DNA from 3 places in the Paenibacillus sp. FSL H8-0548 genome. Region 1 is predicted to be linked to each of the others. Evidence: a T-box and tRNA genes for the amino acid it is inferred to sense, from the RefSeq annotation. Region 1 holds a T-box; the other regions hold tRNA genes.
What was found. A T-box is a leader RNA that pairs with one kind of tRNA and senses whether it is charged. The one in region 1 lies ahead of metG (methionine--tRNA ligase), so its partner is inferred to be a tRNA-Met.

Region 1 (5,701 bases):
TTCTCCACACAATCCTGAGTCTCATGTGAATGTTTAATATGAAATTTTAACTTTCCATTTGCTGATGCCGGCTCTTGTCCTAAATAAGAACGGATCATTTCCAAATCATGCGAAACCATCAGAAAGGTTATGTTGTGATGCTGATGCATATGCTTAATCATGTGGAAAAAGCTTTCCTGCGTTTCGGTATCGATCCCCACAGTAGGCTCATCCAATATAAGCAGCGACGGATTATTGATCATGGCTCTTGCCAAAAAGACACGCTGCTGTTGTCCGCCAGATAGCTGGCCAATGCGTTTGCCCTCCAAATCCTCAATACCCATCGCATGAAGTGCATCCTCACATTTTTTGTAATCAGCCTTATTCATTTTCTTAAACATTTTGTTCCGCCCATAGAGCCCTGATAGAACCACTTCCCTCACGGTAGCAGGAAATAACGGATTAAGCGAATTTTTTTGCGGAACATATCCGATACGTTCCCATTGCTTAAAATGATCGACTTTCTCTCCAAACAAACGAATTGTACCGCTTGTCGGCTTTAGTAAACCAACGATCATCCGCAGCAGCGTCGTTTTTCCAGCCCCATTCGTACCGATTAAGCCAATGAAGTCACGTTCCTTCACCCCAAAGCTAAGATTTGAAATGACAGTCTGCTGTTGAAAAGAAAAGGAGACGTTCTCCAATGAGATAACCTCTTGATGGCAGCTTGCGTCAACATTTATAATTCGATTTGATTGCGCCATACTCTCTCTCCTTACAGCAATATGGAGCTGATCCAGCTCCATAGGCTTGCCTTTTGTTCTATTGTAAAGCTTGCACAAGATTTTGCAAGTTCCGTTCCATTAAAGTCAAATAGGTTTCTCCTGCTTTTTCTTGATCCGGCGTTAAGCCTTCAAGCGGATTAAGCACCATCGTCTCAACATCCGCTTCACTCGCAAGCGTCTTAGCAAGCTGATCCGATACTAATTCTTCGAAGAAAATATATTTAATATTATTTTCTTTCACATACTTTGAAATTTTGAGCAAATCCTGAGCACGCGGCTCAGCATCGGGGCTAAGACCCATAATCGATATTTGTTTCAAGCCATAATCACGTGCCAAGTAACCAAATGCTTGATGTGAGGTTACAATGTTTTTATTTGATGTTTGAGCAAGCTTAGCTGTATAGTCTGCATCAATAGCTTCAATCTTCAATAATAGGGCATTATAGTTTTTCTCGTAGTCTGCTTGGTTGGCGCTATCCACATCAATTAAGCTGTTTTTCACATTCTCCGCCAGTTTCAATGCTGATTTTGGACTCACCCACGTATGTGGATCTACTGCGCCGTGGTCATGCTCCTCATCATGAGCCTCTTCATCAGCATGGTCATCCTCATGCTCGTGCTCGTGTTCTTCCGCATCCGTATGCTCATGCTCATCCTCTGAGCCTTCAATTAACGAAATGCCATCACTAATTTCTTTTGTTATCACTGTGCTGTCTTTAGACAGCCCCTTAAGAAAGCCTTCTACCCAGCCTTCAAGTCCTGCACCATGATACAAGAACAACTGAGCCTTTGACGCAGTGCTTAAATCGCGACTCTTAGGTGTCCAATCATGCGGCTCCACGCCTGCAGCTACTAAATTATCAACATTCACATGGTCTCCACCGATCTCCGATGCGAGAAAATAAAGCGGATAAAAGCTGGTAACGATGCTAATTTGGTTTTCCTTCGATTGATCCGATGCAGCAGTATTATTCGATGTATTCACAGCATCCGAAGAGGATGCGCCGCCGTTCGCGTTATTCCCACAAGCTGCTGCAAACAGAAGCATTGCAGTTAATAGCAGGCTAAGCGATATAAATCGTTTGGAAAAGTTCAGATCTTTCATTTAAGTTTCTCTCCATTCTCTACTCTAAGTCTTTATCGTAATCGTTATTATTACGTTTTGTATTATACGACTTAAAGAAACAGACTGTCAACCCTATCAAACAACAAAAATAAAGACGCCCCGGAAGTGGTATGGCTTCCAGAGCATCGTTTATTCATTCCTATTTGAATTTTTGCTGACTTTTATTTTACAGCTGCACCATTTGGCATATCATCTGGGACGGTAGCGAGTGTTAATTGGTCGCCGTGCGACGCCGCAAGAATCATTCCCTGCGACCATTCACCGCGCAGCTTAACCGGCTTAAGGTTCGTTACACAAATAACCTTCCGGCCTACCATTTGCTCTGGCGTATAAAACTTAGCGATGCCTGAGACAACCTGACGCTGCTCATAACCAAGATCAAGCTGAAGCTTAAGCAGCTTATCGCCTTTGTGAACTGGCTCTGCGGCAATCACCTGCGCCACGCGAAGCTCGACCTTGGCAAAATCATCAATTGCAATCTCTGCCTTTGCCTCCACTGGCGTCTGCTGTTCTGCAGATACAGCATTCCCTGATGCTGTATCTGCAGCCTGCTCAGCTGCCTCCTGCTTCACACCGCCACTCATCGCTGCAGCAATGAAGGCAGCTTCTTCTGCAGTGTCAAGACGCGGGAATATCGGGTTCCCTTTGCTTACCTTGGTGCCGCCTGGCAGTGATCCAAATTGTTTTGTGCTCTCCCATGATGTCAGCTCACCTGGCTCAAGACCGAGCTGCTTCCACATTTCGCGCGGTGAATGCGTCAAGAATGGCTGCAACAAGATCGAGACGATACGCAGCGATTCAGCCAAATGATACATCACGGATGCAAGCTCTCCACTTTTTGATTCATCCTTAGCTAGTGTCCACGGCTGTGTTTCATCGATATATTTGTTCGTGCGGCTTACTAATTGCCACAGAGCAGCAAGCGCCACCGAAAACTCCATATTCTCCAGCGCTGCTTCCACCTGCGAAATCGTTTCGCCAGCAAGCTTCTGCAGCGAATCATCGAATGCGGTGACACTTCCTGCAAAAGTCGGAATTTCGCCATCAAAATATTTATCGATCATAGCGACCGTCCGATTTAGCAGATTGCCAAGATCGTTGGCTAGATCAAAGTTAATCCGCTCGATAAAGTTTTCAGGCGTAAACGCCCCATCTGAACCGAATGGCACTTCTCTCAATAAATAGTAGCGAAGTGAATCAAGGCCATAACGCTCAATCAGCATAACCGGATCCACGACCGTGCCTTTTGATTTCGACATTTTACCTTCCTTCGTCAATAGCCAGCCGTGCGCAAATACTTTTTTAGGAAGCGGAAGGTCTAGCGCCATTAACATGATCGGCCAATAAATCGTATGGAACCTTACAATCTCCTTCCCTACCAAATGAACATCGGCAGGCCAGAAATCTTGGAATTTTTTATCTTCGCCTTCATTGCCATAACCGAGTGCTGTAATATAGTTGGACAATGCATCAATCCATACATATATAACATGCTTCGGATCGCCCGGCACCTTAATGCCCCAATCAAATGTCGTACGAGATACAGCCAAATCCTCAAGTCCTGGTTTAATGAAATTATTGATCATTTCGTTCTTGCGTGATTCCGGCTGAATAAAGTCCGGGTGATCTTCATAATATTGCAGCAGACGATCTGCGTATTTGCTCATGCGGAAGAAGTAGCTTTCCTCCTTCACCAGCTCGACGGGCCTGCCACAGTCCGGACATTTGCCATCTACAAGCTGACGCTCTAGGAAAAAGGATTCACAAGGCGTACAATACCAGCCCTCATAGCTGCTCTTGTAAATGTCATCCTGCGCCATAAACTGGGCAAATATTTTTTCAACAATCCGTTTATGGCGATCCTCGGTCGTCCGAATGAAATCATCATTGGAAACCTCCAGCTTTGCCCACAGGTCCTTAATTCCTACGACGATATCGTCAATAAACTGCTGCGGTGATTGATCCTTTTCCTTCGCTCTGCGCTCAATCTTCTGGCCATGCTCATCTGTTCCTGTCAAATACCATACATCGTAGCCGCGTAGGCGCTTATAGCGCGCCATCGCATCCCCTGCCACAGTCGTATAGGCGTGACCGATATGCAGCTTATCACTCGGATAATAAATAGGCGTTGTAATATAAAACGTATTTTTCTTCGTCATTGGAACTCCCCCTATTTCAACTTTTTTACAGTAAAAAAACGCAAAAAACTCCCGTCCATCATGGGACGAGAGTTGTAACTCACGCGGTACCACCCAAATTTCAATCGCGAAGACGCCCAGGTGAAATCGACTCTTCGAGAAAGCTTCGTGTGCCGCCTTCATGGCGGCTATGCCGTTAACGCTAGCAAAGCGTCGCTCCCTTACTCAGCTTTGTTCCACAAGCTGCAGCTTGAAAGCGAATCCTCCCGGACCATTTTCCAATCGTGTCCTTTACCGGCTTCCAGCAACTATCCCGGCTCTCTGTAAAAGGCATCCTATTGTACTTATCCGTTCCTCGGAAATATGGTGAAATTTAGTAATCAGTTTACCCTGTATAAATCAAAATATACCGAAATAATGGTGCTTCTGTCAAGGTCATTCTGTCTTGCCACCTGATACAGGCGGAACGGGATCATAGCCCCCCGCATTAAAAGGATGACAGCGTGCAATTCGTTTAGCCGCTAGCCATGTTCCTTTGGCAGCACCATGCTTCTCGATTGCTTCCAGAGCGTACATCGAGCAGGTTGGATAGAAGCGACAGGAAGGCGGGATCAAGGGCGATATCACTTTGCGATAAAAATGGATCGGCGCTTGCGTTACTCTTCGCATGACTCGCTTGTTAGACATTAGGCCTTGCTTGCCGCCGGCTCATCCTGCACGCATTCCTTGCAATAGCCGAACACCTCGAATTTGTGCTTAACGACTTTGAAATCCTCCGGAACCAACGTTTGCTCCATCGGACAAAAAATAATCGGATAGGTTTTTCCGCATTGCAAGCAAATCATATGGTGATGGTGATCGTTCTCTTTGCAATGAAGCTTAAACTTGCCGCCATCCTCAAAAATAACCTGCTCCAGCACGCCCAGCTCTTCCATCACTCGTAAATTGCGATAAACCGTATCAAAGCTTAGACCTGTGTAAGATTTTCCCATATATTCATAGACTTCCTTAGGAGCAAGGTAGCCCTGTGTCTCCGAGAATAGCTTTGCAAGCGTCTTCCTCTGATCTGTAATTCGTAAGCCTTGACTTGACATGCGTCGTATAATGTCTTCCATTGTATGCATATGTCGAACCTCCGAACTAAAAATTGTCTATCTCCATAATGACGAAAAAAAAAGCTCTCGTCAATGAGAGCTGCTTAACCATTTAATTTCATGTTGATCATAAAGCTGGCTGACATAGCTACGAACAACACGATACTGAGTACGCCAATAAGCTTTCGGCGATTATTTAGCCGCGTAATAAGCCCTTTATCGCTCGATTGTCTCCTCGTTTCCATGTAAGAGCGGTGCATAAACATATAGGTTATAACAGAAACAACAAACAGCATATTAACGAAAAACCATATGATTGTCCAGGTCAAGCGAATACCTCCGGTTGTGTGCAGCTATAAAAATACTATAGATACCATTTGTTTAGTATGACCATAAAAACGACGAAGCTGATGATCGCACCGGCGAAGGAAAACCAGCCTGCACGAAATTTTTGCTGAAACATGCGCAAAATCCCAAAGCTGAGCAATCCGAAAATAAGCAAGATAAACACGATACCGAGTATGAATAACGAAGCAGAAACACTGCTTACATCGACTAGTGACACCGAACACACTCCCT
Region 2 (5,701 bases), 3.2 Mb from region 1:
TGGTTCTCCCCGAAATAGCTTTAGGGCTAGCCTCGAGGAATGAGCGTCGTGGAGGTAGAGCACTGATTGGGTGCGGGGCCCGCCAAGGGTTACCAAGTCCAGTCAAACTCCGAATGCCATAGACGTGCTACTCGGGAGTCAGACAGTGAGTGCTAAGATCCATTGTCAAGAGGGAAACAGCCCAGATCATCAGCTAAGGTCCCCAAGTGTGTGTTAAGTGGGAAAGGATGTGGAGTTGCAAAGACAACCAGGATGTTGGCTTAGAAGCAGCCATCATTTAAAGAGTGCGTAATAGCTCACTGGTCGAGTGACTCTGCGCCGAAAATGTAACGGGGCTAAACACACCACCGAAGCTATGACATGTACCTTAGGGTACTTGGGTAGGGGAGCGTTGAATACGGATTGAAGTTGGACCGTGAGGACTGGTGGACTGTATTCAAGTGAGAATGCCGGTATGAGTAACGAAAAGACAAGTGAGAATCTTGTCCGCCGAAAGCCTAAGGGTTCCTGAGGAAGGCTCGTCCTCTCAGGGTAAGTCGGGACCTAACGCGAGGCCGAAAGGCGTAGTGGATGGACAACAGGTTGAAATTCCTGTACCACCGAAGATTGTTTGAGCAATGGGGTGACACAGAAGGGCAGTGACGCGGACTGATGGAATAGTCCGTCTAAGCAGTGAGGCTAGTGTGTAGGCAAATCCGCACACTATTAGGCTGGGCTGTGATGGGGAGCGAAAATTACAGTAGCGAAGGTCATGTACTCCGGCTGTCAAGAAAAGCCTCTAGTGAGATCTAGGTGCCCGTACCGCAAACCGACACAGGTAGGCGAGCAGAGTATGCTAAGGCGCGCGGAAGAACTCTCGTTAAGGAACTCGGCAAAATGACCTCGTAACTTCGGGAGAAGAGGTGCCTCGGTAGGGTGAATAGCCCGAGGGGGCCGCAGTGAAAAGGCCCAAGCGACTGTTTAGCAAAAACACAGGTCTGTGCGAAGCCGTAAGGCGAAGTATACGGGCTGACGCCTGCCCGGTGCTGGAAGGTTAAGGGGAGCGGTTAGGGGTAACCCGAAGCTGTGAACCGAAGCCCCAGTAAACGGCGGCCGTAACTATAACGGTCCTAAGGTAGCGAAATTCCTTGTCAGGTAAATTCTGACCCGCACGAATGGCGTAACGACTTGGGCGCTGTCTCAACGAGAGATCCGGTGAAATTTTAATACCTGTGAAGATGCAGGTTACCCGCGACAAGACGGAAAGACCCCATGGAGCTTTACTGTAACTTGATATTGAACTTTGGTACGATCTGTACAGGATAGGTGGGAGCCTACGAAGCATGAGCGCCAGCTTGTGTGGAGGCACCGTTGGGATACCACCCTGATCGTATCGGAGTTCTAACCTAGAACCGTGAAACCGGTTCGGGGACCGTGTCAGGTGGACAGTTTGACTGGGGCGGTCGCCTCCTAAAATGTAACGGAGGCGCCCAAAGGTTCCCTCAGAATGGTTGGAAATCATTCGCAGAGTGCAAAGGCATAAGGGAGCTTGACTGCGAGACCTACAAGTCGAGCAGGGACGAAAGTCGGGCTTAGTGATCCGGTGGTACCGAATGGAAGGGCCATCGCTCAACGGATAAAAGCTACCCTGGGGATAACAGGCTTATCTCCCCCAAGAGTCCACATCGACGGGGAGGTTTGGCACCTCGATGTCGGCTCATCGCATCCTGGGGCTGAAGTAGGTCCCAAGGGTTGGGCTGTTCGCCCATTAAAGCGGTACGCGAGCTGGGTTCAGAACGTCGTGAGACAGTTCGGTCCCTATCTGTCGCGGGCGCAGGAAATTTGAGAGGAGCTGTCCTTAGTACGAGAGGACCGGGATGGACGTACCGCTGGTGTACCAGTTGTTCCGCCAGGAGCACCGCTGGGTAGCCAAGTACGGACGGGATAAGCGCTGAAAGCATCTAAGCGCGAAGCCCCCCTCAAGATGAGATTTCCCAGTATGTAAGACCCCTTGAAGACGACGAGGTTGATAGGTTCGGGGTGGAAGCACAGCAATGTGTGTAGCTGACGAATACTAATCGGTCGAGGGCTTATCCTAAACACGTTTACTGTGACCCATACATCCAGTAGACAGCAGCAGAACAGGTTTTCAGCAAACCTAACTTTCGTATCCAGTTTTCAGGGCGTAATGTTCTGACTTTGCTAGCGTCCCCGAACGCTGCAAACGACAACTATTCGGGGGACAAGCGTGGCGGTGTAGCTCAGCTGGCTAGAGCGTACGGTTCATACCCGTGAGGTCGGGGGTTCGATCCCCTTCGCCGCTACCATTACCTTTTTTAGTGAAATATCTGGAGGATTAGCTCAGCTGGGAGAGCATCTGCCTTACAAGCAGAGGGTCGGCGGTTCGATCCCGTCATCCTCCACCATTATTTACTTATTCGGTATTTAACCGAATCCACTTGGAGCTGTGGTGTAGTGGCCCAACATGCCTGCCTGTCACGCAGGAGACCGCGGGTTCGAATCCCGTCAGCTCCGCCATTTTTCTTTAAAGTAAGGCTCGGTAGCTCAGTCGGTAGAGCAGAGGACTGAAAATCCTCGTGTCGGCGGTTCGATTCCGTCCCGAGCCACCACTTTATTTTTCGTTGCGACGGAAAATAAGTAATAGTATGGAGGATTAGTGAAGTGGCTAAACACGGCAGACTGTAAATCTGCTCTCTCTGAGTTCGGTGGTTCGAATCCATCATCCTCCACCATTTCCTTTTTTACATCAAGAGCCATTAGCTCAGTTGGTAGAGCACCTGACTTTTAATCAGGGTGTCGTAGGTTCGAATCCTACATGGCTCACCATTTTTTGAATATAATATGTAATTGTAGCTGATGATCTAGTGATCTTCGGTTTTTTTGATTTTATAGGCTTCAAAAAAGGAGCGATCTCCATAAGGCATTATGCCTTATGGAGATCGCTCCTTTTCTTTAAAATATAGGAAAGCATATCATTTCTCCATACTAACTCTATATTTCTGGGAATGAAACGCGCTGGGGCCGCCAAAGGACGGCGACAGCCGTTTCACCTTGTTTAAAATTATTTTGCTCGGAGTGAAAGCTCGCTTATAAGCTCGTTAACTGTTTCTGATAGTCGGAATGTGAGGTCCTCGCTTAATTCAAATACGGGCGCTTCGTTCGGCTCCTGTGTACGATTAATTTGAGAATCTACAGCATAAACGCCGCTAACGAATAGTTTAGCACCCATGGATGCCAGTACCGGTTTAAGGGAATAATCGATGGATAACAAATGGGCAATTGTACCGCCAATAAATAGAGGAGCAATAATTTTGCCATCAAGCCCTTTTTGCGGAAGCAAATCCAAAAATGTTTTCAATACGCCTGTAAAGGAGGCTTTGTAGACAGGGCTAGCAATAATGACTGCATCCGCTTCTTCGACTAACTTATTAGCTTCTACAATTGCTGGACTGCCAAATTGTGCATGAATGAGATCTTCCGCTGGTAAAGCGACGACGGTAATGACATTGACGGAATGAGCCTTCTCTATTAATTGCTGCTCTACATATTGTGTAATTCCATTTAGGCGTGATGAAGCGTTCGGACTACCTGAGATGATAACGATTTTGGTCATGTGCAGCACTCCTCTTTCACATTTAAATAGTAGTTTAAATATACATTATTCCGATAAATAAACTTTGATTAAATCCTACCATAAATAGGGCATTTTGGTCAAACGGGTTTTGATCGTTTCTTGAAATATAGGAAAGTATGACATTTCTTCATACTTTCCTATATTTCTGGGAATGAAAGGCGCTGGTGCCACCAAAGGACGGCGATAGCCGTTTCACCTTGTATTTTATCGATTTAAGGGAACAATGTATACATACAGAAAAATATACAAAAAGGGGTAGCTGCAATGGTATACGGTTTAGCAGCATTAATCAGCTTTGCGATTGTATTTGCAAGTGTGCCACCGCTTCGGATGCTTGCTTTGCACCTTGGTTTTGTAGATCGTCCCAATCATAGAAAAATTCATAATGAGCCGATACCTCTAATGGGAGGAGCGGCTATTTTTGTTGGCTGTGTCATTACGATGTTTATTTTTATCGGGTTCACACCTTTGACTTGGACGATAGTGACGGGAGGGACGGTACTCGTCATTATCGGGCTAATAGATGACGGCACAAAGGCGAAGGGAAAGGATTTTCCTGTGTGGCCTCGCCTCATTCTTTATATCGCGACTGCTTCTATACCGAGTATGTTTCATATTAGTATCGCAGGAATAACAAATCCGGTTACAAATCAGTTTATTTGGTTTCCAGACTGGTTCTCGTGGCTTACGACGATGCTATGGGTGTTTGGGTTAATTAATATGATCAATTTTATAGACGGGGTGGATGGGCTCGCATCAGGAGTTTGTACGCTTTCCGCGCTTACGCTATTAACTTTAGCGCTGATTAAAGGACAATCCAGCACAGCCATTCTTGCGGTTATTGTAGCAGGTGTTTCTTTTGGATTCCTGGTACATAATTTTTATCCGGCGCGAATTTTTATGGGAGATGCTGGTGCGACCTTTTTAGGCTTTACGCTGGCCGTTATTGCAGTAGCTGGAACATCCAAAAGAGCTACGTTTATTTCACTGCTTGTTCCGCTGCTTGCACTTGGGCTGCCTATATTCGATACAGCTTATGTGATGCTGCGCAGATTAATCAGCGGGAAGAGCCTGCACCGAGCAGACAAGCTGCACACACATCATATATTGATGAAATGGGGTTTGAGTCAAGTACAAACGGTATCGTTTCTATACCTCATTGCCGCTTTGTTTGCGCTGCTGTCGATCATTCTTTTACTAGTGATAAGCTGAATTCGATGGTCGCATGTGGTACAATGACGAGAAAAAGCGTTATTCATCTTAGAAGTGGAAATAAGCTTTTTAACTTATTCAACCGCTGACGCTTGAGGAGATTGGAGATAGAGAAATGAGCAAGACAGACTGGTTGAAGCCACTGCAGCACATTTTGAATTGTCCGGTACATGCTGTTTCGAAATCAATAGCGGAGTGGAGTGAGTTAGTCAGCACTGCCGAAAAGGTATGGCTAGGCGAACATACAACAGCGTCTCCTATGGAAGGCCAAAGGGTAGAAAAAGAAGGAAATACATGGATTATTATTTCATTCAATGAATATGAAGTAGACGTATTGGAAATTGAAAGCAAATCGCTTAATGAGACTGAAAAAGAATTGATAAGCTGGACGCTGCAGCTTCATGCTGGCGCTAAGGAAAACAAATTATCGACGCTCTCCGAAACAGAGAGACATGCCCTAAAGCTTGGGGAGTGGATTCAGAAGCAGTTGGAGTCCGATGAGCCTGTCTATTCCTTACCGGATCATTTGACGGCGGGCAGCCGTTTGTTCAATGAAATGATTCCATTCCTGCTTGTCACCGAGCAGCATGGCACTAAGCAAGCGACATACTCAGAGCTTGAGAAGCTTCTCCGCTCATTTATGTCGGATGATGTGCTGCTTATTCCGCTGAAGACTCAGGAATGGTTGATTTGGGGATCGATATCGTTGTTGAAGGATGAGGATTCGGATGCATTCGAGGAACTTGAGGAAGAGACGCTTGAGGAAAGCTTAGCTTCTATAGGCTTCGGATTGCATGAGATGTTAGCCAGTGAATGGATTGGAGAATGCCATCTAGCGGTTGCTCATCCAACAAC
Region 3 (5,701 bases), 700 kb from region 1:
AAAAAGATCATAAAGATCGAAGAAATCGCGACATGCCGTGCAACGAGCATCCCTACAAGATACGGACCAATAATGCCGCCAACACGCCCGAAGGACGCCGCGAAGCCAACACCAGTGCCACGCACCGCTGTAGGATACAGCTCCGGCGTATAAGCGTACATCCCTCCCCATGCGCCAAGGTTAAAGAAGGAGAGACAAATGCCTGATGCTAGCAATACTCCCTCCGTTTCAGCGCTGCCAAACCATAAGGCACTTCCTGCAGTAAGAAGCAAATAAGCTACAAGCACAAATTTCCGCCCGAATTTCTCTATAAAATACGCCGCCGTAAAATAACCCGGCAGCTGAGCTAGCGTCATGATGAGAACGTACTGGAAGCTTTTCATCAGATCGAAGCCCTTAAGCACCATGACAGAGGGCAGCCATAAGAACATGCCATAATAGGAGAATACAACCGTGAACCATAAGATCCACAGCGTTACCGTCGCCTTGCGATGTCTTATTGACCACAGCGACCTCATTCGGTCACGAATGTTCAGCCTGCTCCCCTTCTGAGCTTCAAAGCTAGGCGAGTCTTTAAGTGCTCTTCTCAAATACAAAGCAAAAAACGCGGGCACAGCCCCAATTGCAAAAGCCATCCTCCATCCATATTCCGGAATGATGAAATAGGCAATTAGCGCTGCGACGATCCAGCCGATAGCCCAAAAGCTCTCCAGCAGCACAACTGCGCGACCTCGCTCCTTTATCGGTACCGATTCTGATACCAGCGTTGAAGCGACTGGCAGCTCGCCTCCGAGCCCAAAGCCCGCAACAAACCTCAATACACAGAGGACGATAAAACCCGTTGCCAGAGCCGATAGACCGCTTGCAATCGAAAATATAAGCAGCGTCCAGAGCAATATCGCTCTACGCCCATAACGATCCGCAAGCAGCCCAGATATTGCAGCCCCTACAGCCATACCAATGGAGTTAATAGCCATCAGCAAGCCAACCTGCTGTGCGCCAAGCTGCCATTCAACAGCTAATGCCGCAACGATAAAAGAAATCATGCCGACCTCCATAGCATCGAACATCCAGCTAAGACCGGCACTAAATAACAATTTCCGCTGCTTGGGATTACGCAGCAAAGCCAAATTTTTCATCTAAAGACCCCTTATACTAAGCTTATTTTCTATTAATAGCTCAACCTCATAAGCAGTATTTTACAATCCTATAGTCATATTTCGGACATCCATGGATACGCTCCAGCCTGCAGCCTCTCACATTCATCTATGGTGACGCAGAACGATACGGTTTTCCGTTTCAGACGATACCCCACGTCCCGGCCTACAATGTACTTTTTGCAACAGAAACCTCACATGAAAGCAGATTCGTCCAGCTACAATGTAATTATGCAGTAGAATAGAGCTCAAACGAGCGAATATGCGAGAAAAATCGGAAATCCGTTGTAAAAAGTGCAGTGTTCGATAAGCTCGAATCGAGTATTACCCGTTTCGTTGCATAAAGTACAATGCAGCCTCCCTGTTTCCTAGCCCACTACACCGAAAGTGTATTGTAAGGGCTAGTACGCATAAAGCTCTGCATTCATCAAGCACGCATTTGGTTTTATGTTCTATTAATTAGACAGCATTTCCTAATTTTTTGGACATCCTTACCTAATATTAACATGATTTCTGAGTATTGAATCAATATCGCTCACATCTATTCTTTCCAAGTGAAGCTGCAAAAAAGCCTTAACTCTGCAGTGAGGTCAAGGCTTTAGTACAACACTACTCTTATGGATTGCTGACGACTAGCTCATCCAAGCTTTTAAATTCATAGCCTTGGCGGCGCGCCTCGTCTATAATACTGCCGAGAGCCTCTGTATTGTCCTTTGAGACGGAGTGCAGCAATATGATAGCACCAGGATGCAGCTGCTTTATAACCTCTCTGTAGGCATGCTGGGAGCCTCTTTGTGCATTCACATCCCAATCCTTATAGGCAACGGACCAAAATACATTGATATAGCCAAATTGCTTGCTCGCTGCGAGTACCTTTTCATTAAAAATGCCTCTTGGCGGCCGCAAATATTTCATTTCCTTCTGACCTGTCAAAACCTCAACCTGCGTTTTCACCTTGTCGAGCTCCGTTTTGATGCTTCCCTCTGACAGCTGAGACATATCCGGATGGCTCCAAGAATGATTGCCCACAATATGACCTTCTAAAACCATTCGATTCAGCAACTCCGGCTCTTCTTTCACATAATGTCCGGTAACAAAAAAAGCAGCAGGAACCTTTTTCTCCTTCAGCACATCTAAGATACGGGAAGTAAAGCCGTTTTCGTAGCCATTATCGAACGTAAGATAAAGCTCCTTTTGACTCGTATTGCCAAGAAACAACGCACCGTGCTTCATCATGATGTCTTTAAAGCCTTCCTCGTCTATCGAAGGCAGTCTTCCCTCCACGCTTTTTTTAAATCCGAAGTGATATACCCCCGGCTGGCCAAATGCAGCAGCAGGACTCGCTAAGCTCCAAATAATCGAAGCGAGCATCACAGTTAACCCTATCTTTAGCTTCAAAAGTAAAGCCCTCCTTGTTTCATGATTTCTATTGCCTGCAATTGACATGCTGCGTATATATTTCCCCATTACAGCATAAAAAAACCGCTATTCCCAATCGCTCAATGAACGAATAAGAATAGCGGTTTATGTGTCAAACATTAGTTTAAAAGATGGTCGGGACGACACGATTTGAACATGCGACCCCCTGGTCCCAAACCAGGTGCTCTACCAAGCTGAGCTACGTCCCGAGAAAAGATGGTGCCGTCGAGAGGACTTGAACCCCCAACCTACTGATTACAAGTCAGTTGCTCTACCAGTTGAGCTACAACGGCACATCAATTATGTTCACCATAAACGGTGATTAGCGATGTTAGTTTGGAAATCCGAACAACATCTGAAGAAAAATGGTGCCGTCGAGAGGACTTGAACCCCCAACCTACTGATTACAAGTCAGTTGCTCTACCAGTTGAGCTACAACGGCGTATAGATGATTGTACACCATTAAAGGTGATTTGGTTGCGGGGGCAGGATTTGAACCTGCGGCCTTCGGGTTATGAGCCCGACGAGCTACCGGGCTGCTCCACCCCGCGTCATTAAGAAAAAATATGGTGACCCGTAGGGGACTCGAACCCCTGTTACCTCCGTGAAAGGGAGGTGTCTTAACCACTTGACCAACGGGCCTTGAAAAATTAGAACGGAGAGAGAGGGATTCGAACCCTCGCACCACTTACGCAGTCTAACCCCTTAGCAGAGGGTCCCCTTGAGCCACTTGGGTATCTCTCCAAACTTGGCTCCCCGAACAGGACTCGAACCTGTGACAACTCGATTAACAGTCGAGTGCTCTACCAACTGAGCTATCAGGGAAAATATGGTGGGCCCTAGTGGACTCGAACCACCGACCTCACCCTTATCAGGGGTGCGCTCTAACCAGCTGAGCTAAGGGCCCAAAGCATAAACATAAATCTTATGTAAGATGTATTGTTTAAGCATAGGACAGGCAAATTACGCCCTGAAAACTGGATACGAAAGGTAGGTTTGCTGAAAACCTGTTCTGCTGCTGTCTACCGGATGTATGGGTCACAGTAAACGTGTTTAGGATAAGCCCTCGACCGATTAGTATTCGTCAGCTACACACATTGCTGTGCTTCCACCCCGAACCTATCAACCTCGTCGTCTTCAAGGGGTCTTACATACTGGGAAATCTCATCTTGAGGGGGGCTTCGCGCTTAGATGCTTTCAGCGCTTATCCCGTCCGTACTTGGCTACCCAGCGGTGCTCCTGGCGGAACAACTGGTACACCAGCGGTACGTCCATCCCGGTCCTCTCGTACTAAGGACAGCTCCTCTCAAATTTCCTGCGCCCGCGACAGATAGGGACCGAACTGTCTCACGACGTTCTGAACCCAGCTCGCGTACCGCTTTAATGGGCGAACAGCCCAACCCTTGGGACCTACTTCAGCCCCAGGATGCGATGAGCCGACATCGAGGTGCCAAACCTCCCCGTCGATGTGGACTCTTGGGGGAGATAAGCCTGTTATCCCCAGGGTAGCTTTTATCCGTTGAGCGATGGCCCTTCCATTCGGTACCACCGGATCACTAAGCCCGACTTTCGTCCCTGCTCGACTTGTAGGTCTCGCAGTCAAGCTCCCTTATGCCTTTGCACTCTGCGAATGATTTCCAACCATTCTGAGGGAACCTTTGGGCGCCTCCGTTACATTTTAGGAGGCGACCGCCCCAGTCAAACTGTCCACCTGACACGGTCCCCGAACCGGTTTCACGGTTCTAGGTTAGAACTCCGATACGATCAGGGTGGTATCCCAACGGTGCCTCCACACAAGCTGGCGCTCATGCTTCGTAGGCTCCCACCTATCCTGTACAGATCGTACCAAAGTTCAATATCAAGTTACAGTAAAGCTCCATGGGGTCTTTCCGTCTTGTCGCGGGTAACCTGCATCTTCACAGGTATTAAAATTTCACCGGATCTCTCGTTGAGACAGCGCCCAAGTCGTTACGCCATTCGTGCGGGTCAGAATTTACCTGACAAGGAATTTCGCTACCTTAGGACCGTTATAGTTACGGCCGCCGTTTACTGGGGCTTCGGTTCACAGCTTCGGGTTACCCCTAACCGCTCCCCTTAACCTTCCAGCACCGGGCAGGCGTCAGCCCGTATACTTCGCCTTACGGCTTCGCACAGACCTGTGTTTTTGCTAAACAGTCGCTTGGGCCTTTTCACTGCGGCCCCCTCGGGCTATTCACCCTACCGAGGCACCTCTTCTCCCGAAGTTACGAGGTCATTTTGCCGAGTTCCTTAACGAGAGTTCTTCCGCGCGCCTTAGCATACTCTGCTCGCCTACCTGTGTCGGTTTGCGGTACGGGCACCTAGATCTCACTAGAGGCTTTTCTTGACAGCCGGAGTACATGACCTTCGCTACTGTAATTTTCGCTCCCCATCACAGCCCAGCCTAATAGTGTGCGGATTTGCCTACACACTAGCCTCACTGCTTAGACGGACTATTCCATCAGTCCGCGTCACTGCCCTTCTGTGTCACCCCATTGCTCAAACAATCTTCGGTGGTACAGGAATTTCAACCTGTTGTCCATCCACTACGCCTTTCGGCCTCGCGTTAGGTCCCGACTTACCCTGAGAGGACGAGCCTTCCTCAGGAACCCTTAGGCTTTCGGCGGACAAGATTCTCACTTGTCTTTTCGTTACTCATACCGGCATTCTCACTTGAATACAGTCCACCAGTCCTCACGGTCCAACTTCAATCCGTATTCAACGCTCCCCTACCCAAGTACCCTAAGGTACATGTCATAGCTTCGGTGGTGTGTTTAGCCCCGTTACATTTTCGGCGCAGAGTCACTCGACCAGTGAGCTATTACGCACTCTTTAAATGATGGCTGCTTCTAAGCCAACATCCTGGTTGTCTTTGCAACTCCACATCCTTTCCCACTTAACACACACTTGGGGACCTTAGCTGATGATCTGGGCTGTTTCCCTCTTGACAATGGATCTTAGCACTCACTGTCTGACTCCCGAGTAGCACGTCTATGGCATTCGGAGTTTGACTGGACTTGGTAACCCTTGGCGGGCCCCGCACCCAATCAGTGCTCTACCTCCACGACGCTCATTCCTCGAGGCTAGCCCTAAAGCTATTTCGGGGA

Region 2: it encodes a tRNA-Met, which carries the amino acid that the T-box ahead of metG (methionine--tRNA ligase) is inferred to sense. The anticodon was not compared.
Region 3: it encodes a tRNA-Met, which carries the amino acid that the T-box ahead of metG (methionine--tRNA ligase) is inferred to sense. The anticodon was not compared.

What each region holds. Positions count from the first base shown of each region.
Region 1 covers NZ_CP152049.1:4,329,890-4,335,590, forward strand. The annotation lists gene MHI37_RS18885 (ABC transporter ATP-binding protein) at 1-743, opposite strand, end outside; gene MHI37_RS18890 (zinc ABC transporter substrate-binding protein) at 802-1,869, opposite strand; gene metG (methionine--tRNA ligase) at 2,052-4,049, opposite strand; T-box leader at 4,108-4,393, opposite strand; gene yidD (membrane protein insertion efficiency factor YidD) at 4,464-4,715, opposite strand; gene MHI37_RS18905 (Fur family transcriptional regulator) at 4,715-5,152, opposite strand; gene MHI37_RS18910 (hypothetical protein) at 5,227-5,451, opposite strand; gene MHI37_RS18915 (hypothetical protein) at 5,487-5,687, opposite strand.
Region 2 covers NZ_CP152049.1:190,288-195,988, forward strand. The annotation lists rRNA gene MHI37_RS00895 (23S ribosomal RNA) at 1-2,077, shown strand, start outside; tRNA gene MHI37_RS00900 (tRNA-Met) at 2,230-2,306, shown strand; tRNA gene MHI37_RS00905 (tRNA-Val) at 2,330-2,405, shown strand; tRNA gene MHI37_RS00910 (tRNA-Asp) at 2,441-2,517, shown strand; tRNA gene MHI37_RS00915 (tRNA-Phe) at 2,534-2,609, shown strand; tRNA gene MHI37_RS00920 (tRNA-Tyr) at 2,648-2,732, shown strand; tRNA gene MHI37_RS00925 (tRNA-Lys) at 2,751-2,826, shown strand; gene ssuE (NADPH-dependent FMN reductase) at 3,062-3,613, opposite strand; gene MHI37_RS00935 (MraY family glycosyltransferase) at 3,899-4,846, shown strand; gene MHI37_RS00940 (helix-turn-helix domain-containing protein) at 4,962-5,701, shown strand, end outside.
Region 3 covers NZ_CP152049.1:5,033,159-5,038,859, forward strand. The annotation lists gene MHI37_RS21885 (MFS transporter) at 1-1,139, opposite strand, end outside; gene pdaA (delta-lactam-biosynthetic de-N-acetylase) at 1,773-2,528, opposite strand; tRNA gene MHI37_RS21895 (tRNA-Pro) at 2,709-2,785, opposite strand; tRNA gene MHI37_RS21900 (tRNA-Thr) at 2,794-2,869, opposite strand; tRNA gene MHI37_RS21905 (tRNA-Thr) at 2,943-3,018, opposite strand; tRNA gene MHI37_RS21910 (tRNA-Met) at 3,051-3,127, opposite strand; tRNA gene MHI37_RS21915 (tRNA-Glu) at 3,144-3,218, opposite strand; tRNA gene MHI37_RS21920 (tRNA-Ser) at 3,233-3,320, opposite strand; tRNA gene MHI37_RS21925 (tRNA-Asn) at 3,326-3,401, opposite strand; tRNA gene MHI37_RS21930 (tRNA-Ile) at 3,407-3,483, opposite strand; rRNA gene MHI37_RS21935 (23S ribosomal RNA) at 3,631-5,701, opposite strand, start outside.